One region of the Vreelandella sp. H-I2 genome, then DNA from elsewhere that is predicted to be linked to it. Evidence: predicted binding sites of a transcription regulator. Region 1 holds the regulator's gene; each other region holds the start of a gene.
The links. Region 1 encodes FNR, which switches genes on or off when oxygen is low (the NO sensors DNR and NnrR bind a similar motif). Its sites were predicted from a motif close to TTGATNTANATCAA; they were not measured.
Positions count from the first base shown of each region.

Region 2: a site for FNR is predicted at 1,750-1,763, ahead of nirK (copper-containing nitrite reductase). Genes of this name have one in related genera too.
Region 3: a site for FNR is predicted at 1,339-1,352, ahead of paaF (2,3-dehydroadipyl-CoA hydratase PaaF). Genes of this name have one in related genera too.

Region 1 covers NZ_JBRAMC010000002.1:164,175-171,227, reverse strand. Annotated here, with positions in the region: gene hemN (oxygen-independent coproporphyrinogen III oxidase) at 1-1,011, shown strand, start outside; gene fnr (fumarate/nitrate reduction transcriptional regulator Fnr) at 1,096-1,842, shown strand; gene ttcA (tRNA 2-thiocytidine(32) synthetase TtcA) at 1,835-2,755, opposite strand; gene ACUVOF_RS05345 (DNA polymerase III subunit epsilon) at 2,881-3,534, opposite strand; gene ACUVOF_RS05340 (DUF294 nucleotidyltransferase-like domain-containing protein) at 3,540-5,369, opposite strand; gene ACUVOF_RS05335 (DUF4212 domain-containing protein) at 6,053-6,313, shown strand; gene ACUVOF_RS05330 (sodium:solute symporter family protein) at 6,320-7,053, shown strand, end outside.
Region 2 covers NZ_JBRAMC010000003.1:66,969-74,021, reverse strand. Annotated here, with positions in the region: gene ACUVOF_RS08140 (DUF2784 domain-containing protein) at 1-58, opposite strand, end outside; gene nirK (copper-containing nitrite reductase) at 270-1,673, opposite strand; gene ACUVOF_RS08130 (putative sulfate/molybdate transporter) at 1,884-3,008, opposite strand; gene ACUVOF_RS08125 (hypothetical protein) at 3,516-4,247, opposite strand; gene ACUVOF_RS08120 (phosphatase PAP2 family protein) at 4,709-5,464, shown strand; gene ACUVOF_RS08115 (sensor domain-containing phosphodiesterase) at 5,753-7,053, shown strand, end outside.
Region 3 covers NZ_JBRAMC010000004.1:503,180-510,232, forward strand. Annotated here, with positions in the region: gene paaN (phenylacetic acid degradation protein PaaN) at 1-1,040, opposite strand, end outside; gene paaF (2,3-dehydroadipyl-CoA hydratase PaaF) at 1,412-2,185, shown strand; gene paaG (2-(1,2-epoxy-1,2-dihydrophenyl)acetyl-CoA isomerase PaaG) at 2,202-2,993, shown strand; gene paaH (3-hydroxyacyl-CoA dehydrogenase PaaH) at 2,995-4,554, shown strand; gene paaI (hydroxyphenylacetyl-CoA thioesterase PaaI) at 4,547-5,014, shown strand; gene pcaF (3-oxoadipyl-CoA thiolase) at 5,011-6,216, shown strand; gene paaK (phenylacetate--CoA ligase PaaK) at 6,286-7,053, shown strand, end outside.

The DNA.
Region 1 (7,053 bases):
ATGGGCGATCTGATTGATCGCCTGGATGCCCGTTTTGGGCTTTCGTCCTCTCACGATCGCGATTATGCGATTGAAATAGATCCTCGCGAAGCGGATGTATTTACCTTAAGGCACCTCCAGTCGTTGGGATTTAACCGCATCAGCCTGGGCGTGCAGGACTTAAGCCCGCTGGTGCAGAAAGCCATTAATCGCATTCAGCCTCGGATACTCACCGAAACGCTGATGGATGAAGCGCATCGATTGGGTTTTAGGTCTTTGAATCTTGATTTGATTTATGGCCTGCCGTTTCAAACTGAAAAGAGCTTTGCTGACACCTTGCGCCAGGTAATTGAGCTGAACCCCGCACGGCTTTCTGTGTTTAATTACGCCCATATGCATGAGCGCTTTCCCCCTCAGCGGCGCATTAATGTCGATGACTTGCCAGGAGGCGAAGAGAAGCTGGCGATTCTTCGTACCACTATTGAAATGCTCACCGCGGCGGGTTATGTGCATATCGGTATGGATCACTTTGCCCGTACTGACGACAGCTTAGCCGTTGCCCAGCGTGAAGGCTCGCTACAGCGTAACTTTCAAGGCTACTCCAGCCACGCCCAGTGTGACTTAATTGGTCTTGGCGTTTCGGCGATTTCTCGCATTGATGATATCTATGCGCAAAATCCTAGTGATCTGACACGCTACGAAGCGTCGCTGGATCAGGGGCAGCTTGCCACGGTGCGTGGCATACGCTTAAGCGATGACGACCTGATCCGGCGGGACGTGATTGAGCGGCTGATGTGCGATATGCGTATTGATTTGGCCACGGTTAGTCAACGCTGGAACATTGATGCTCCGCGCTACTTTGCGCCAGCACTTGAACATCTGCGAAGCGCCGAGCAAGATGGTCTGCTAACGCGAAGCGGCGATCAACTAAGCGCTACCCCCATGGGCCGACTGCTCATTCGCCATATAGCGATGGCGTTTGATGCTCACCTGCCGCAGCAAACGGGCCAAGGCTACTCAAAGATTGTTTAATAATCTTTAAGCAGGCATGCCATAGCGACTATAATAAGTAAGGTTTTTCTAATCGATAAGCGGCACTCACTTAAGGAGCAACGCATGCTGGAATCCATGAGCCCCAGACGCTCGCTACTCCACGAAGCTCGCTGCCAAACCTGCAGTTTGAGTTCACTGTGCTTGCCGCTTGCCCTTGAACTGGACGACATGGGACAGTTCGATGCCATTATTCGCCGCCGTGCGCCGCTGAAAAAAGGCGCGCTACTGTTTCGCCAGGGAGATGCCTTTACCAGTGTTTATGCGGTACGTTCGGGCAGCCTTAAACAAGTCACATCAGAGGGGAACGGCAGCGAGCAACTGACCAATTTCTATCTACCTAGTGAATTGGTCGGGCTGGATGGGATTGATGAAGAGCACTATCCCGGGAGCGTAATCGCCCTGGAAACGACCACGGTTTGCGAAATCCCCTTTGACCGCCTGGATTTACTGTCAGAAGAGCTGCCCGAACTACGTGGCCAGTTGTATCGCAGCATGAGCAAAGAATTACGCGACGACCGGCGCATGATGCGCCTGTTATCACGTAAAACCGCCGACCAGCGGCTGGCAAGCTTTTTGATTACGCTTTCAGATCGTTTTCGTCGGCGGGGTTACTCGCCTTACAGCTTTCGACTTTCAATGCCCAGAGCTGATATCGGCAACTACCTCGGGCTGGCGGTGGAAACGGTCAGCCGCATCTTAAGCCGCCTTCAGCAGCAAAATGTAGTGGCGGTTTCGGGGCGAGAGGTTAATATCCTCGACATGCAGCGTTTGATAACTCTCACCGAAGAAGAACAGCAAACGGTTAGCTGACGTTAAACGCCTGGATTCGCCCGGCCAGTAACTCTGCCTGCTTGGCCTCTAAACCTGCAAAATCGAACAGATTGCGGTCTGCCAGTTGGGAAGGCGCGATATTAGTGACGGCTTTAAACATGCTTTCCAGGCGGCCGGGGAACTTTTTATCCCATTCAGCGAGCATCTCTTTTACCACTTGGCGCTGCATATTAGGCTGGGAACCACAAAGATTGCAGGGAATAATCGGGAATTCCATCAACCGAGAAAACTCGGCAATATCCGCCTCTTTACAATAAGCCAAAGGCCGAATGACGATATTCTTGCCATCATCGGAGAGCAGCTTGGGCGGCATCGCTTTCAGGTTGCCCCCAAAGAACATATTGAGAAACAGCGTTTCAAGAATATCTTCGCGATGGTGACCCAAAGCAATTTTATTGGCGCCTATCTCTTCTGCAAAGCCATACAGCGAGCCGCGCCGCAGGCGTGAACAGAGCGCACAGGTGGTTTTGCCTTCTGGGGTTTTCTCCTTTACAACCGAGTAGGTATCACGTTCGACAATATGATATTCAACGCCCTGCTTATCCAGGTAACTAGGCAGCACGTGCTCGGGAAATCCCGGCTGCTTTTGGTCTAAATTGACCGCCAGCAGTGAAAAGTTGATCGGTGCATTGCGCTGCAAGTTGCGCAAAATCTCCAGCATCGTGTAGCTATCTTTACCACCGGAGAGGCATACCATGACGCGATCGCCTTCATTGATCATTTGGTAATCAATAATCGCATTGCCCACTTCTCGGCGCAGACGCTTTTGCAACTTGTTAAATTCACGCTTCTGCTTGGCGTCAGCCAGCTCTGGCTGGCCTTGCGCCGGAGCAGCGGGGGCGGCTGCTAAAGTATCAAGGTGAGCAGGGTCAAAATGATTGAGAGATTGCATGGTATAGGCACTGCCGAGTGTGAAAGGCGCTAGAGCGGAAAAAGTAGGCGCTATTCTAACAACACTCAGCGCCCGACCCAACTTTCTGTCTCTAAGAATCCTCTGTCTCTAAGTGCCCTCTGTCTCTAAGCGGCCTCAGCCATCGTGCGCTGCAGCCGCATATAGAGTAGTGCGCTGGCTGTCGCCTCGCCTAACACACTCTGCATCCCCAAGGCGGGAACTTTCCAGCACGTCAGCGCCTGAGCAAAGCTGCTGGGCGCGTCAATCTCTGGATGCAAGCGACGCAGTCGGCGTTGATGCAGCTTCGCCACATCGATCTGGGCATTAGGTAGTGAAAAGCCCAACTGCTTACTCAGTAGCGCATTCAATGCGCTAATACGCTGCTCTAATTTCCAGCCGATAATCGGTCGATTGCCAATGAATTCCACTAACGCGCTTAAGTTATCCCTGTTAGGTGGCATTACTTCCCCAGCTTGGCATAGCAAGTGGTGACGGCGCAGCGTTGCACTCTCGGGCTGCCTCGCACAGCCTAAGGTGATTACAAAAGCGCGACTGGTACGCACTTGCTGTTGGCTCATCGCCACCGCCGCCAAGCTAATCACTGGTGAAGTGGGTGTAGGCATTGCAGTGCAGGCAAGCGCTACTAGCTCTTCACCCATATAGGGCTGAAACAGCCAGGCATAGGGAGAGTCCGCACAGCGTCGCCGGTCACTCTCACGACGCATTAGGGTACGCAGCGAGCCACTAAATAACGCCACGTGCCGATCTAACAGCCGCATTCCGCTCACGAATACTCCAAATGGTAACGATGCGAAAGCCGCTGTTTAAAGTCTTTGACAATATGCAGCGCCTCACGTAATAGGTCACGTTCGAGCGAAGAGAGGGTTTGCACCACGACACGATTGGTGCGATTCGTCTCTTGCGGCGTACTAGGCGTCTCCAGGGCGGCAAGCTGCTGCCTAAGACGTAGTTCGGTAAAGAGCGCCAACGCCTCACCCAGGTCCTCGGCAAAACGACGATCCAAACGGCCATCTGCAGCCAGAGCGTCAAGGCGGTCGAGGGTCGAGGTGGCTTTGATACGCCGCTCAAGCGCCATGGTGCGCACGCCATGCACGATGGGGAAAATACCGCCTTTCTTAATATCGATACCGTGTTGTGGCTTTTTCAGCGAGCCAAACAGGGTCAGCGGCGTCGAAAAACGCAGTGCTGTTCGGGCAAAATACGAGAGCAGTAGCTCATCGTGGGAGCAGCGTTCGAACAACTCATCACGGACACTTTCAAGCAAACGGGGGTTACCTGCTACGGCATGGGCATCAAGCATAATCGCCAGTTTCATCAGGCTGTCGCCATCACGCTCGCTGGCCCATTTGGCAATATTGCTCTTCCACTGCGATACCGTTGCCACCCACTCGGGGTTAGACACCATAATATTGCCGGGACACGGCGGATAACCAAGCTGTATCAGGGTATCAGTAAGGGTTTGCATGTAGCTTGCGATATCAGGCCACTGGGTTTCATCAGCGAGAATCAAGCCGTTATCTTGATCCGTTTTTAAAATCTGCTCGCCGCGGCCTTCGCTACCCATCACCATCATGCAGCTCTGCTCGCGGTAGCGTTCATCGATTGTGAATTCCCAGGCTTTACTCATGATGCGGCCGTTCAGTGCGGCGAGCAGATCCATCGCAAAGCGCAATTTAACGCCCTGGGCCATTAATGCTTTTACCAGCTCCGGCGTGCGCTGGCTGGCCGCTGACAACGCCTCTAAACTGCTCGCCTGCTCCACCTGCAAACTCACCACATAGCTGCGGCTCGAAAAGTAGCTAAGCACATCGGTAAGTTCTACAACGCCTTTTAAGTCGTTGCGCTCCATCACGACTACTCGTGTCACTTTATGCCGCGTCATCAGCACCAACACTTCAAACAAATATTGGTCTGGTGCAACGGTTACCAGATTAAAATGAGCGATTTTATCGAGCGATGCAGTTACCGGGCTGCCTTCCAACACCAGCGCATTGAGTAGATCGGTTTTGGTCACCATGCCCAGCGTGTCCTGGGTTTCTACCAGTAGGCTGTCGGCGTGACTATCATTCAGTTGCTTCACTGCGCTAGCAATATCACTGGAAGCGGCCATTAACAGTGGCTCGCGCATACACTCGCTCACCTTGGCCAACATAAAGCCCGCCATGGTAACGCCACCATCAGCACGTTTTTCGGTTAACAACCGCGCTTTATGCGTCAGTGATTGGCGAAAGAAATCACTAAAATCGGGATAATGGCTGCACAACTGCTGAAACAGCGCCTTAGGCATTAAGTAGCATAGGCACTCCTGCTCAGCCTTAAAACGATAGCGGCTTTTACCATTGAGGATACTGATCGCCCCAAACAGGTCCCCCGCCGTGTAATGCCCAATGCGTGAAGTAGACGAGGGTAGCGTAGGGTCGATTTCTGCTACTTCGCCTTTATGTAGTAGGTAAACATATTCGCCTGTTTGACCCGTCTCTAAAATCACTTCGTCACGATCAAAATAGGCAAGGTCAATGCTGCGGCGAATGTGCTCACGCCCTTCATCGTCAAGAAGCGTAAACGGCAGTTGGGATAAATCCACATCGACCATTGTGCATGACCTCATTTAACTAAAGGCGAACTTGCAAACATAAGAAAAAACAAATAAGCACCATGAAGCGATGTTACCCATTCCAAATGACGTTCTGCCATGCTTCAAAAAATGGATATCGATTATTATATGAAGATGGCTATACGGGTATAAAGGATTCACTTCCCAAGTGGCAAGTAGAACGTTGTTATACCTTTAGCTATCACGCTAAGGTCGAAGCGACGTTTGTTACACGACCAAAGTATTGTCACTTACTAACCAAGATTACCTCTAGATCGTTGTGTTTGTATTTAAAGTAGTCAATAAACGCTTTTATTTGCTTACTAGACTATCGTCCCATAGCCATTCAAACACCTGCAAACTTCGCTTAAACAGTGTTTAAAAACACCTATTTTCAACGACATGCATTCCTTGAAAAGCAATTCATCTGTTTATTGATACCAAAGTCTGGGATTTATTTTTTGACGTTTATTGCCCAGTATTAACAATGAGTCATGCAGGGTAATCGCACGTCACTAACTAACTCGAAATTTCATATCGAATAATAAGGTGATGTGTCTACAAACGTTGACTCACCACTCCTAACGATTGAGTGGCTTTCGACGTGCGATTGCCCTGATGGGTCACACGCTATTCCCCGTGAACTTTCCCAACCTTAAAAATCACAAGTGGAGAGCAACACAATGGCAGACGACAAAAGTAATGCTGCTGAATACTGGAAAGCCAACGTCCGCTTAATTTTCGGATGCCTAGCCGTTTGGGCCTTCGTTTCTTATGGATGCGCTATCCTCTTTCGCCCACTGCTCGCCGGGATTCCGGTCGGCGGAACTGACTTGGGCTTCTGGTTTGCACAACAGGGATCCATCTTAACGTTTATCGCGCTGATCTTCTTTTATTCCTGGAAGATGAATAAGCTCGATCAAAAATTTGGCCTTGGGGAGTAAACCGGTATGAGCCAGTTTGCAATTAACTTACTGTTCGTCGGCGCCTCCTTTGCCTTGTATATAGGTATTGCGATTTGGGCACGTGCCGGCTCGACGAAAGACTTCTATGTTGCCGGCGGGGGGGTCCATCCAATCACCAACGGGATGGCGACCGCAGCGGACTGGATGTCAGCGGCATCGTTTATTTCCATGGCGGGTTTGCTGGCCTCGGGTGGCTACGCTAACTCCACCTTCCTAATGGGCTGGACCGGTGGCTACGTTATCCTAGCAATGCTATTGGCCCCTTACCTACGTAAGTTTGGTAAGTTCACTGTACCCGATTTTATCGGTGACCGTTTCTACAGCAACACCGCTCGCCTAGTGGCGATCGTATGCTTGATTGTGGCGTCAGTTACTTACGTTATCGGCCAAATGACCGGTGCGGGCGTAGCCTTCTCACGCTTTCTTGAAGTCAGCAACACCTGGGGTATCTGGCTGGCAGCACTGATCGTTTTCCTCTACGCCGTATTTGGCGGCATGAAAGGCATCACCTACACCCAGGTAGCGCAGTACATCGTACTGATCATTGCTTATACCATTCCTGCGGTGTTTATTGCCTTTCAACTGACCGGCAACCCCATCCCGATGTTCGGCATGTTCAGTACGCACACCGAATCCGGCATGCCTTTACTGGCCAAGTTAAATGATGTGGTGAGCGCACTTGGCTTCAGGGACTACACCGCCGACGTGGACAACAAGCT
Region 2 (7,053 bases), on a different contig from region 1:
ACAGCACGTGGATGATCAGAATGGCGTCGGCGAACAGGCGTAGCAGCGTGGAGGACATCGGACATTATTTCCTGCCGATAAAGTAAGAGTGACCCTGCTTCGACAGCAAGTATGGGCGCGTACGTGATAGAAGAAAACGCCCCCATCGAAGGCATTAAAAAAGTTATTCGAAGAAGCTGCTAACGTAAAGGGCATTAGGATAAAACCAGAAAAGCGTGAGTCCCGTTCGGTACGGGACTCACGCGTTGGGTGCTGCCTATATGAACCGATTAGTGGCCAGAGTTGGGGTCGTGGGCCTCTTCGGTGTGGAAAACATCGGCGTTCGCCTCGCCGTTAACATGGAGGAAGCCGGCCAGCCCCTTCTCCAGACGCGATAGCGCATGGTCCACCACGATGTACTTGCCGGGGTAATCGACCTCGAACTCAACCATGGTCGCACCGCCAGGCGGTACCAAGGTGGTTTGCACATCGGTCAATGGCGGGCTGGTCAACGAGGCCTGATCATAGACCTTGTCGAAGATCTCGCCGATCACGTGGAAGCTGGAGGTGGCATTAGGGCCGCCCACACCGAAGAAGATACGGACGTCGTCGCCTACATCGGCTTCCATCTTGTACGTCTGGGTCAGGGCATCCATATTACCGTTGAACATGAAGTGTTCGGCTTGCTCATCGAGCAGCTTGTCGAGCGAGAACTCCTGCAGGCCCTGACTACCGTGACGCTCGGCGGTATAAAGCTCACCCTGCATGATGTAGAACTCGCGCTCCACCGGCGAGAGCCCACCTTCGGGTTCGACCAGGATCATGCCGTACATACCGTTGGAGATGTGCTGGGCGACCATCGGCGTAGCGCAGTGGTAGACGTAGAGCCCTGGCGACAGCGCCTTGAAGGAGAAGCTCTTGGTATGGCCAGGCGCTACCTGGGTCACCGCGGCACCACCGCCGGGGCCGGTCACGGCGTGAAAATCGATGGAGTGGATGTGCGCGCTATCCTCGGCATTGCTCAGGTTAACGGTGACGGTATCACCTACGCGGACCCGTACGAGGGGGCCAGGCACCGTGTTGTTGAAGGTCCAGTACTTGTAGCTGGAGCCGTCCGCCAGGTAGCCTTCCACTTCAGTGCTCTCGAGATCGACAGTGACTTCCTGCGGGCCACGATCGCCGACCGGCTCGCCCACGTCATGGGGGTCTTTAGCCAGATCCTGGGCGGCTTCAGCCTGCTCTTCCGGCTCGGGGTCGCCGACGATGAAATTACCCACCATGCCGGCCGCCTTGTGCCCGGGAAGGCTACACAGGTACTCGAAGTTACCTTCTTCATCGACCCGGAAGGCCACGGCGGTGGCCGAACCCTGGCCGCCGATATCGTCGGAGTCGACCGCGAACTCGGGCAGCGCGATATCATGCAGAGCGCCGTCGCCATTGATCAGGTTGATCTGTACCACGGCACCGACCGGCGCGTGCAGGTCGGGGTTGACGACATCCTTGATCCTGCCCTTGTCGCCAATGAACACCAGTTTGCCCTCCTGTACAGCTGTACGCAGTGTATAAGTCACGTCCGGCGTGATCTCGGCAGGGCTGAGTACTTCGCCGTGTGCTGCCATGACAGGGGTGGAGAGTGCTGCGCTGGAGATCAGAGCCGCAGCGGTCTTGAGAAAAATGCTACCTTTAGCCTTCATCTTTGTATCCCCTCGTGAGGATTAACGTTTTCCCTTGCTTACAAGGAAAAAGTAGCATTTAGAATGAATATTTTAATTGACCCCAGTCAAGAAGTTGCTCAACAGAAGAATTAACAAAACTGTATCGCTACCGCCAAATTCCGATAGCCCAGCCCGTACGCATTATGTTGCGGACATTTGCTACGATAAGAATGCGGGCACAGCTCCACCCTAGGCCGTTCGTTGCTTACGCACCCACGCCGCTCGAATCGCTTCAGCCACCATCCCGGCTAGCAAGCCCCAAAAAGCATCCACCCAGAAAGTTACTAGCGCGGTTATGCCGATGACAGGCCAACATGACGGTTTGGCAGTCTTAAGGCGTTTCGTAAAGGCTAGCTCAGCTGCGGCCACTAGCAGCAAAGCGCCAAGGCCAGCCGCTGGAATGGCAGCTATCAATGAAATCCCGCCCGGCAATACCGCTATCAGCACCAACCCACTTCCAAGCAAAATGGGCGCTAATCCCGTGCGTGCCCCAAACCGATAGTGAGCCGCTAAACCACCCGCCCCGTGGCACATTGGTAAAGCGCCCAGCGGCACCAGTACGAGATTAGCAAGACCGGAGCTCAGTGAAAGCCGAGCAGGCGTAACGCGGCGCGATTGTTCACCGAAATAATCGCCGGCCATTAACGCGGTAAGCAATATGGCGTTGGTTAATGTCAGGGCTAACTGAGGCAACACCAGCGTTGTAAAGCCCTGCTGCCAAGCGCTCACATCCGGAAGCTCGGGCCACGAAAAGGAAAACGAATGCTCAATATTTAGCGCTAGACCAGGCGACCCAACCATCCCCCCAACGATGACTGATATGCACAGCCCCACTAGTGCTGCCGGAAAATGCGGTACCGTCCGCAGGATGATAGCCAGTACAACCAATGTGAGGAGCCCCACCATCAAGGAAGTGAAGATCAACTCAAGACTCATGCTGGCAAGCATCAACCCCAAGCCCAATTGAAGACCACTTAATACCGACCTTGGTACAAGGCGAGACAGCCAATTAACCCACCCCGTTAAGCCCAATAGCAACAATATCGCGCCGATCATTACGCCGCTCGCCACGAGACTCCCGGCGCTCACCTGCGTCGTCAGCAAAACAGCGGTCACCGCTTTCATCGGCTGCACTGGTATTGGAAGACGATAATAAAACCCCGTGGCGAGATAGAACACGGCAAACCCAAGCAGCACCGGTATAGGGGCCAAACCTGCCACCCCAATCGCCCCTAGGCTGAGGGGCAACAGCGTCCCTAAATCGCCCAGCGATCCGCTGGCATCCTTCAATAGGCGATGTGGAGATGAAGGCATAAGGACTCCGCCGGTGATACCTGAATGTTTAACGAGGTAATAAAAAACATGAAGCTGATTTATTAGATGCAAATTACATGTGTTGAAACCGCTTAGTTAGATTTGTCTCTTAGACACGAGACTCACATTGTTTTAATTATGTATATAACTGCATTTTTTACGCTTTTAGATAAGTTCCACACTTATATGCACATAATGCTAACAATCAGCAGATAAATACAGAGTTTGTTGACGAAAAAAGTCACTTAAACGTTTCTAAAGAAGGGGGAACGAGGCGGCGCCTCAGGCCAAAAAGAACCACTCTGCGTTGTGCTATGACTCGCAGAGGCTAGCCTCAGGCTATCAAACAGGCATTTCATTAGGTGTATTCATTAGACGGGTCATTTTCGAACAACCACTTTAAAGCGCAGATAAAAAAGGTGAACTGCAGAGATAGATACCCTAGATGATCTCCCCGTCAGTAGCAGGGAGATACATCTAGATCAATGCGTTGCGAGGTGACATTCGTTAAGGCGTTTGTGCTTCGTTGCGCATCACTCTGAGCGCGGTGATTTCAATAGTGAGCGCTTCACGCGTTTCTTCTAACGCCCTTACCTCTTCAACGACCGCGTCAAGTTGGCTACTGGCCTCATCACGTTGGTTATTGACTTCATCAAGCTGGTTATTGGCCTCGCCAAGGTCAGCGTTTAGCGCTTCAAGCTCTGATTCGGCCTGGTTCCGGGCCTCTTCTGCCTCTTGGCGCGACTGTTGAGCGGCATCGCGAGCGGCTTCAGCCTCTTCTTTCTCTTCTTCTACCTCGGCGTATGTCTCATTCAGTTCCTCAAGGAGGTTCTGTCTTTCCTCTATCTGCTCGTTGAGCGCCTCTATTTCTTCTTCGCGGGTTTCACGCTCCCCCCGTAAAGCGGTCAACTCTTGCTCGGCATTGGCAATGTCGGCTCGCGTTGAAGCAAGCTCAGCTTCAGCTTCGCTTTGCTCAACCTCAAGGTCGCTCATTCGCTGTTGCAGGGTTGCTAAGTCAAGCTCTGCTGCCTCAACTTCAGACATCTGCGCCTGAATCTGTTGATGCTCACGTTCAGTTTCAGCTAATCGCGCCTCAAGCGCTTCCATAGTATCTTCTCGTGAGTCGGCAATAATGTGCGCCACCACAGCCCAGACCACTGCAATAAGCGCGATGACCAAGAGTACCTTTACCCGGTTATCGCCCAAAAATGTCGTTGATGGTTTATTTGTCCCTGTCATTGGTGCAATCCTCTCGCTTAAGCGCTATCGCTAATATAGTAGCTAACATATGGTCATCAACGGGTCCTCATCTGACCCCTTGTTAATATGGAGGAAAGTTCTTGGTTCGGCTAGGAGCGCTTATTTAACACATGCCATATAGCATTTGAATTAACCGGCCATGCGGTTTAGCGTCATCGTTCTCGGGATATTAGAAGGAGATAACTTCGTCGAGAGATTGTGTGTTCAGGGATAGCATAGAGGGTGTCAGAGCCGCGCTGCTCGATGGCAAGAGGGCGGCAACTCATTGGATGGCTGAGCAAGACTTCGGCGAAAATGGCTGACCATTCTGGCCAACGTCCCCTGCCAAGACGTCAACAGGCCCTAGAAGTAAGCGGTTTTCCGCGCTATTGATAACATAGGCGCAATAGGACTGCCTGAACCGACGTTGTATGTGACTTATCAAAGCAAAGGAGTTGCAAATGAAGCACTATAAAAAAATTGGACACGTTGGACGCCACAGCTTTTCTCTGCTGGCTCGACTCGGCCGCTACGAACTAACGATGTTGTTATGCGTTGCGGTACTTTCCGGCGGGATTTGGGGGTTCGTCGCGCTGGCCGACGAAGTCACTGAGGGGGATACCCAGAGCGTCGATGAGAGCCTGCTGCTCGCCCTTCGCAACCCCGCCGACCTTAGCGACCCGCTCGGACCGGGCTGGGTCGAGGAAATGGGGCGGGACTTTACCGCACTTGGCGGTGTCGGCGTGTTGGTACTCATCACATTGGGCGCCCTGGGTTACCTGTTACTCGCCAGCCGCTATCGCGCGGCTCTCTTTGCCTCGATCGCAGTGCCCGGCGGCATACTACTCAGCACCGTGATGAAGATGGGTTTTGATCGCCCTCGCCCCGACCTCGTGCCTCACGAAGCCATGGTCTACACCGCGAGCTTTCCCAGCGGGCATTCAATGATGTCTGCAGTGACCTACCTCACCCTGGCCGCGCTACTCATTCGCGTTCAGCCTGCGCTGAGGCTGAAGGCTTACTTGCTGATACTGGCGATATTACTGACCGTGCTGGTGGGCATAAGCCGCGTCTATCTCGGGGTGCATTGGCCGACCGATGTGCTTGCCGGCTGGACAGCCGGAGCAAGCTGGGCAGCGCTGTGTTGGATAGTGATGCGCTGGATGCAGCGGCGCGGGCAGGTAGAACCGGAAGAGAACTTGTCGGGCACAGAATAATTTTCTCAAGCAGAGCTGGGCAACACCAATAGGTGCTGCCCTACTGTTCCAGAATTTAGCTGACTACCCTCTCATGTCCTCGCGTAACCACTCCTGCATAGGATGTGCAAGATTTCTTTTAATCCAGTTCAAGGGGTGAATTTTGCACCTGTCAATATCGGAGCCATGAATATCCATTTCATGCAAAAAGCATACGAAAGCGTAGTTTATTAATTAATAACACCCATTTTTGACTAGTATAATCATTATCCAAGGATCAATATTCTCCACAGGGTCGTGCAACACATAATGAATACCCAAGAACAAGACCGTTTGTTCGCGCTCCGTCAGCTAAACTTACTGGATACCTCTCCCAGTGAAAGCTTTGACCGGATCACACGGATGGCCAGTCAGCTTTTCGGTTTGCCAATCGCAGCCGTGTCGCTTACTGATGAGAACCGCCAGTGGTTTAAGTCTAGGGTAGGTGTTGATCATTGGGAGATACCTCGTGAAACCGCGCCCTGCGCGGATGTCTGCGATTCCTCTCAAATCCTTGTCATCCCGGATCTTCTCGCCTCGGACTGCTACCGGAATAGCTATTTAGCGAATTCGGGTATTCGTTTCTACGCGGGCGCACCGCTAGTGACCCGAGAGGGCTATACCTTGGGCGCGATGTGCGTTCTGGGCACTCAACCACGTGAGGTGTCTGAACAAGAGCAGGCGACGCTTTACGATCTGGCTGCCATGGTAATGGCACAGATTGAATTGCAGCATGCTTTCGGCCGGATCGACCCGTTGACGGGCCTTTCCAACCGCCATCAGTTTGCCGAAGACTTGCAAGACATGGGGCGAGACACACCGAACGGACGGCGAGTTGCCTTATTTACCGAGGTGGTCCATGCCAGTGAGTTAAGTACGCTTCACCGCACCATGGGACCCGCTTTTCTTGATGAGTTGGCACGGGTTACTGCTCATTGCTTGCAGCAGGCCATCGGCTCGAAATCGAAGCTCTATCACCTGGGCGGATGCCAATATGTGCATCTGGTGAACCAAACGAGTGATGCCGATCTGCTGGAAGAAGCGATTCGTTTACGCCAAGCGCTGCTCATGCTTGAATCCACCCGAGCCGTACCCGTATTGATACGCCCCACCATGGGCATCGCTCCATTTTGCCTGAGCGACGTCACGGCCGAAGATGTCTTGCGAACCGCTCATGCCGCGTGCCTGGATGCTCGTCAGGCAGGCAAAGTTGCCGGGCTCTTTTCATTGGACCTTGATGCCCATTACCAACGTCGCTTTACCCTACTGGGCGATATCAGCCAAGCACTTGAAAACGAGAACGAGCTTTATCTAGTTTTCCAGCCACGCGTCTCCCTGACGAACGGAGAGTGTTTGGGGGCGGAAGCGTTATTGCGCTGGCAACACCCAACCCTGGGTGACGTATCGCCTGGCGAATTTATTCCATTGATCGAAAATACGCCCATGGCAAAACCGCTAACGCAGTGGGTGTTGCGTCATGCCGTTCGACAAGCGGCAGCTTGGCATCGGCAGGGAAAAACACTTCAGATTTCGGTCAATGTATCAGCAACCAATCTTGAGGAGGAGGATTT
Region 3 (7,053 bases), on a different contig from region 1:
TGGCTGGTTGTGCACATCTGACCAGAGTATAGGCTCAGCGAGAAGGCAAGGTTCATCGCGACCGCCTTGAGGTTATCCACGCTGTCAATAATAACCGTGTTGATACCGGCTTTCTCGGCGAATACCTGGGCCTGGGTAGCGTTTTGTATCAGCCAATCACCAAAAGCGTTGGAGCCGGTGAAATCGATCAATTTGACCGCCGGGTCGAGCGCTAGCGACTTAGTTACTGGCGCCTCAGTGCTGTCAGGCATCAAACTGACTAGGCAAGGGTCAAACCCTGCTTCCTCAAGGACTTCCTGGGCAACGCGTGCGGTCATCGCCACCGGCAGAATGGCGCCTGGGTGCGGTTTGAGAATCACGGGATTGCCTGTGGCCAGGCTAGCGAATAGACCAGGATAGGTATTCCATGTAGGAAAAGTGGAACAAGCTATCACCAGGGAAATACCTCGCGGCACAATATGATAATGCTTATTTAGCACTAATGGATCGCGCTTACCCTGCGGCTTTACCCACCTAGTAGTAGTAGGAATCTGTGACATCGCTTGCCATGCGTAAGTGACGGCTTCAAGGCCTCGATCTTGGGCATGTGGGCCGCCAGCTTGAAACGCCATCATCGCACCCTGCCCGCTAGTATGCATGACCGCCTGAGCGATATCTGGACTCATAGCGTTAAGACGTGTCAGGATTTCTAAACAGACACCAACACGTGCTTCAGCACCGGCATCCCGCCACGCTGGCATCGCTTTTTGCATGGTATCAATCAGAGTTTCAGACGTGGGTTGAGCATAAGTAATACCAAGTTCAAAGCCGTAAGGCGACACCTCGGCTCCTACCTTTTGTATATCCCCTACTGCTTTTAAAGCGAAAGGCCGATTGAGGAGAGTCTCGAACTTAGCCGGAGCATCTTCAACAAGGCGCTTATCATACTCCTTAATACTTTCTGGATAGGGCGTCCAAAAGCCACGGACAGAAACTGCCTCTAGGGCCTTATTTAGCGTGTCGCGGTGCCGATCAAACATTTGCTGTGCTGGCTGGCTCACGAGTGACTCCTCGGCTGATATATTTTGATACTGTATATGGAAAAACAGTATATTTCTTGTAACAAAATATCAAACTAAGAATTGCAACATCCATAATACAACATTTTTCATCTACCTATATAAATCAATTAATTACGCTGAAAAAAATTGTTTTTCAGGGACAGCAGCACTACAAAATAAAAAAGTTATACCATAGTATAATGCTTTCATAAGCCAACCAAAAACCGCGCAACCTATTGTTTAAATGACAAAAAACCACCATCAATCAAAAGCGATACGATAAATTATAAAAACAGTATTGATACGTATCAAAAAAAACTTATACTCCGATGATAGTCCATCCAGTACACCACGGGCTAACTGAGGAAAAAATGCCGAATACTTTAATAATCAACCCTCCCCTGGGTGGCGTTTTATGCATCAAGCTGAATCGTCCCGACGCTTTGAATGCGCTCAACACACAGTTGCTCGCCGAACTCGCCGACACATTGAGCGACGCTGATAATGACGAAAAGGTTCGTGCCGTGGTGATTACCGGCAATGCGAAAGCGTTCGCCGCCGGTGCAGATATCAAGGAAATGGCTGAACGCGACCTGGTCGGCATGCTGGAAGACCCTCGTCAGCACCACTGGGCCGCTATTACGCGTTTTCGCAAACCGATCATTGCGGCCGTCAATGGCTATGCTTTGGGCGGTGGCTGCGAACTTGCCATGCATGCCGACATTATAATCGCCGGCGAGAGCGCCCAGTTCGGCCAGCCGGAAATCAACCTGGGCATCATGCCTGGTGCTGGCGGCACCCAGCGTCTGCTTAGAGCGGTGGGTAAATCCCTAGCCACCCAGATGGTACTGACCGGTGAGCCGATTTCCGCTCGCCGAGCGCTCGAAGCCGGCTTGATCAGCGAAATCACCCAGCCCGAGCTAACGCTTGAACGCGCCATGGCCATTGCCACGCGCATCGCTGCCAAGGCGCCGCTGGCGGTGCGCTTGGCGAGGGAATCGCTGCACAAAGCGATGGACACCGACCTGGCCACCGGCCTGCGCTTTGAGCGCCATGCGTTCACCTTGCTGGCGGGCACCGCCGACCGCGAAGAGGGCATTCGCGCCTTCCAAGAAAAACGACCTGCTACTTTTCAAGGGCACTGAGACAAGGATATTACCCATGAGCCAAGCGCCCCTGCTTTACACCGTGGAAGATGGCGTCGCCTGTATCACACTGAACCGCCCCGATAGCCTGAACAGTTTCAATACCGAGATGCACGCCGAAATGCGCAAAGCGCTCAAGGCTATGCGACAGGACCCAAGCGTACGAGCACTGTTGTTGACCGGCAGTGGCCGCGGCTTCTGCGCTGGCCAGGACCTTTCCGACCGTAGCGTGGCGCCCGGCGAGCAAGCCCCCGACCTCGGCGAGTCGCTGGAGAAACGCTATAACCCCATGCTGCGCGCCCTTAAAGACATGCCGTTCCCCACCATCTGTGCGGTGAACGGCGTGGCGGCTGGTGCCGGCGCCAACATCGCTCTGGCCTGCGACATCGTGTTGGCGGCACGCTCGGCAAGCTTCATTCAGGCCTTCTGCAAAATCGGCTTGATTCCTGATTCCGGCGGTACCTGGACCCTTCCGCATCTGGTGGGCATGGCACGCGCCAAGGGTCTGGCGATGCTGGGCGACAAGCTGCCCGCCGAGACTGCCGAGCAGTGGGGCATGATCTGGCGCTGCGTTAACGATGAAGCGCTCCAAGAAGAAGCCATGAATATGGCTCGCCACCTGGCCACTCAACCCACACGCGGCTTGGCACTAATTAAGCGCGCCCTGCATGCCAGCAGCGAAAACAGCTTCGACGAACAACTCGACCTGGAACGCGACCTGCAGCGACTTGCCGGACGTTCCGAGGATTACCGCGAAGGCGTCAGCGCTTTCATGGAGAAACGTCGTCCCACCTTCAAGGGAGAGTGATATGTCAGCCCTTCCCACGAGCGCCGTCATTGGCGTGATCGGTGCTGGCGCCATGGGAGCCGGTATCGCTCAGGTCGCTGCCCAGGCTGGTCACTCGGTAATTCTGCATGACAATCAGCCGGGCATGGCAAGTGCTGGTATCGACAATATTCGCCGTCAGTTGGAAAGGCGTGTGGCCAAGGGCAAGATGAGACAGAACGATGTGAATAGCATCACTGCTCGTCTGCAGCCTGCCGATACCATTGATGCCTTGGCCAACAGCCGTTTGATTATTGAGGCTATCGTCGAGAACCTCGACATCAAGCGCCAAGTGTTCTCTCAGCTCGAAGCGTTGTGCTCGCCCGACACCTTGCTCGTCAGCAACACCTCGTCGCTGTCGATCACTTCAATTGCGGCAAACCTCGAACACCCCGAACGTATGGCGGGGCTGCACTTTTTCAACCCCGCACCGGTGATGAAGCTGGTCGAAGTGGTGTCCGGCCTGGCAACCACCGCCGAGGTCGCCGAGACCCTTTACGCCACCGCCAACGCCTGGGGCAAAGTCGCGGTACATGCCAGCTCCACCCCAGGCTTCATCGTTAACCGCGTGGCGCGGCCTTTCTATGCCGAAGGGCTGCGCCTATTGCAGGAAGGCGCCAGCGATGCCGCAACACTAGATACACTGCTGCGTCAGGCTGGCGGGTTTCGCATGGGACCTTTCGAGCTGATGGACCTGATCGGCCATGACATCAATTACGCCGTGACTCGCTCAGTGTTCGATGCCTATTACGGCGATCCCCGTTTCAAGCCCTCCCTAGTGCAACAGGCTCTGGTCGAAGCTGGGCGCCTGGGACGCAAGTCTGGTCAAGGCTTCTTCGACTATAGAGAAGAACAGCACGAAGAGCAGCGAGAAGGCGCCGCCAAGCCTCAGCCCAACATCGCGCCGCCAGCACAAGTTGAATTACCGCCACTGGTGGTACAGGGCGAACCAGGGGTGATCGCCCCGCTGCTGGAGCGCGCCCAGGAAACCGGGCTTGATATCGTTCGCCGGGAGTCGCTGCAGAAGGATGGTACGACCCGCCTGCGCCTGGGTGACCTGGCCCTGGCCCTCAGCGACGGGCGTTGCGCTGCCGAACGCGCGGTCAACGAAGGGCTCGAAGCGCTGGTGTTGTTCGACTTGTGTTTGGACTACCGCAGCGCCAGTGCCATCGCGCTCTCTGCCAGCCACGCCACCTCGTCCGAGGCCCGCCAACTGGCCACCGCCTTCTTCCAGCGTCTGGGAATGGACGTCGTCTGGCTGACCGATACCCCAGGGCTGGTGGTGTTACGCACAGTGGCAATGCTCGCCAATGAAGCCGCCGACGCCGTCTTGCAAGGCGTGTGCAGCGTCCAGGATGGCGACCTGGCCATGCAGGCTGGCGTTAATTACCCCCGCGGCCCCCTGGCCTGGGCAGATTCACTGGGCCTGCCCTTCGTTCACCGTACCCTCATGCACCTGCAGCAGAGCTACGGCGAGGAGCGTTATCGTGCTTCTTTTTTGCTGCGTCGCAAAGCCCTGAGCGAGGAAAGCTTTCATGAGTGATTCCCCACTGTCACCGCAACAACTGGCGGAAGCCTGTGCCGAGGCGATGTTTTCCCGCGACCATGCCAGCCAAGGGTTGGGCATGCGCATTACGCGTATGGCCCCCGGCTTCGCCGAACTGACCATGACCGTGCGTCAGGACATGGTCCAGGGGCATGGCAACTGCCATGGCGGGTTTCTTTTTACCTTTGCCGACTCCGCCTTTGCATTTGCCTGCAACAGTTATGACGAGGCCACGGTGGCCGCCGGATGCAGTATCGACTATCTCGGCCCCGGCCAACTGGGCGACGAACTCACCGCCACCGCCGAAGAGCGCAGCCGCCGCGGACGCACCGGTATTTATGACATCACAATACGCAACCAGCATGGCGATACCATCGCCTTGTTCCGTGGGCGTTCTTACAAAATTCGCGGCAGCGTACGCCGCCTAGAAGAGACTGCTGCTGGAGATAACGCATGAAAGACGCCTTGATAATTGATGCCATTCGGACCCCAATCGGTCGCTACGGCGGCGCACTTTCAAGCATACGCGCCGATGATCTGGGCGCTGTTCCCATGCGTACCCTGATGGAGCGCAACCCTAGCGTCGATTGGTCAGCGATCGACGATATCTTTTACGGCTGTGCTAACCAGGCCGGGGAAGACAACCGTAACGTAGCCCGCATGTCTGCCTTGCTCGCTGGGCTTCCCGTCGACGTGCCCGGTAGCACCATCAACCGCCTATGCGGCTCCGGTATGGATGCGATAGGCAATGCCGCCCGCGCTCTCAAAACTGGAGAAGCAGGACTGATGATCGCTGGCGGCGTGGAATCGATGTCACGCGCACCTTTCGTCATGGGCAAGGCTGAGCAAGCCTTCTCGCGCCAGGCCGATATCTTCGACACCACAATCGGCTGGCGCTTCATCAACCACGCCATGAAAACTCAGTTCGGGGTGCATTCCATGCCCGAAACCGCCGAGAACGTGGCTGAGCAGTTCGGTATTTCTCGTGAAGATCAAGACGCCTTCGCGCTACGCAGCCAGCAACGCACCGCCGCCGCCACAGAAACCGGCCGCCTGGCCGAGGAAATCGTTCCGGTCAAAATCCCTCGGCGCAAACAAGACCCGCTGGTGGTGGAGACCGATGAACATCCACGCGCCTCCACCACCGCCGAACAACTCGCCAAGCTGCCCACCCCCTTCCGTGAGGGTGGCAGTGTCACGGCGGGTAATGCTTCGGGGGTCAACGATGGGGCCTGTGCGCTGCTGATGGCTTCTCCCGAGCAAGCCGAGCGCTTTGGTCTCAAGGCCCGCGCTCGTGTGGTGGGTATGGCTACTGCCGGTGTGGAACCACGCATTATGGGGTTTGGGCCATCACCAGCCACCCGTAAGGTACTTGCTCAAACCGGACTTACGCTCGACCAGATGGATGTTATCGAGCTCAATGAAGCTTTTGCCGCCCAGGCCTTGGCGGTAATGCGCGACCTGGGCCTTGACGATGATGCCGAACACGTCAATCCCAATGGCGGTGCCATCGCCTTGGGTCACCCACTGGGCATGAGTGGCGCTCGACTGGTCACCACAGCCTTACATGAACTTGAACGCCGGCAAGGACGCTTTGCGCTATGCACCATGTGCATCGGCGTCGGCCAGGGCATTGCTCTGATCATTGAGCGCTTATAAGCCCATTGCTTAGAGCATGTCACATATAGACGTCAGCCCAATAATAACTTGCTTGACCGGAGCCCCCTGATGAATCAGTCCGCAACGCGTATCGACACCGCGACTCTCGATCCCATGGAAACTGCCAGCGTCGACGAGCTGCGCACCACTCAGGTCAAGCGCCTGAAGTGGAGCCTGAAGCACGCCTACGAAAACGTGCCCTTCTACCGCCAATCCTTCGACAAGGCTGGAGTGCATCCCGACGACATCCAGACGCTGACTGACCTTGCGAAGCTGCCTTTTACTACAAAGGCCGACCTTCGCGATAATTACCCCTATGGCATGTTCGCTACACCGATGAGCGAGATTGTTCGAATCCATGCCTCCAGTGGCACCACCGGGCAACCGACAGTAGTGGGCTACACCCAAAAAGATATTGATGTGTGGTCCGATGTAATGGCGCGCTCGATACGTGCCGCTGGCGGCAGCCGCAACGACAAAGTTCATGTGGCCTATGGCTACGGCCTGTTCACCGGTGGATTGGGCGCGCATTACGGTGCCGAGCGCCTGGGCTGCGCGGTAATCCCCATGTCTGGTGGTCAGACTGAGAAGCAGGTTCAGTTGATCCGTGATTTTGAGCCGGACATCATCATGGTCACCCCCTCTTATATGCTCAACATTGCTGACGAAATGGAACGCCAAGGCATCGACCCGCACACGCTACCCTTGCGTACCGGCATCTTCGGTGCCGAACCCTGGACCGACAGTATGCGTACCGCCCTTGAGAAGCGCTTGGGTATCGATGCATTGGATATCTATGGCTTGTCGGAAGTCATGGGGCCCGGTGTAGGTATGGAA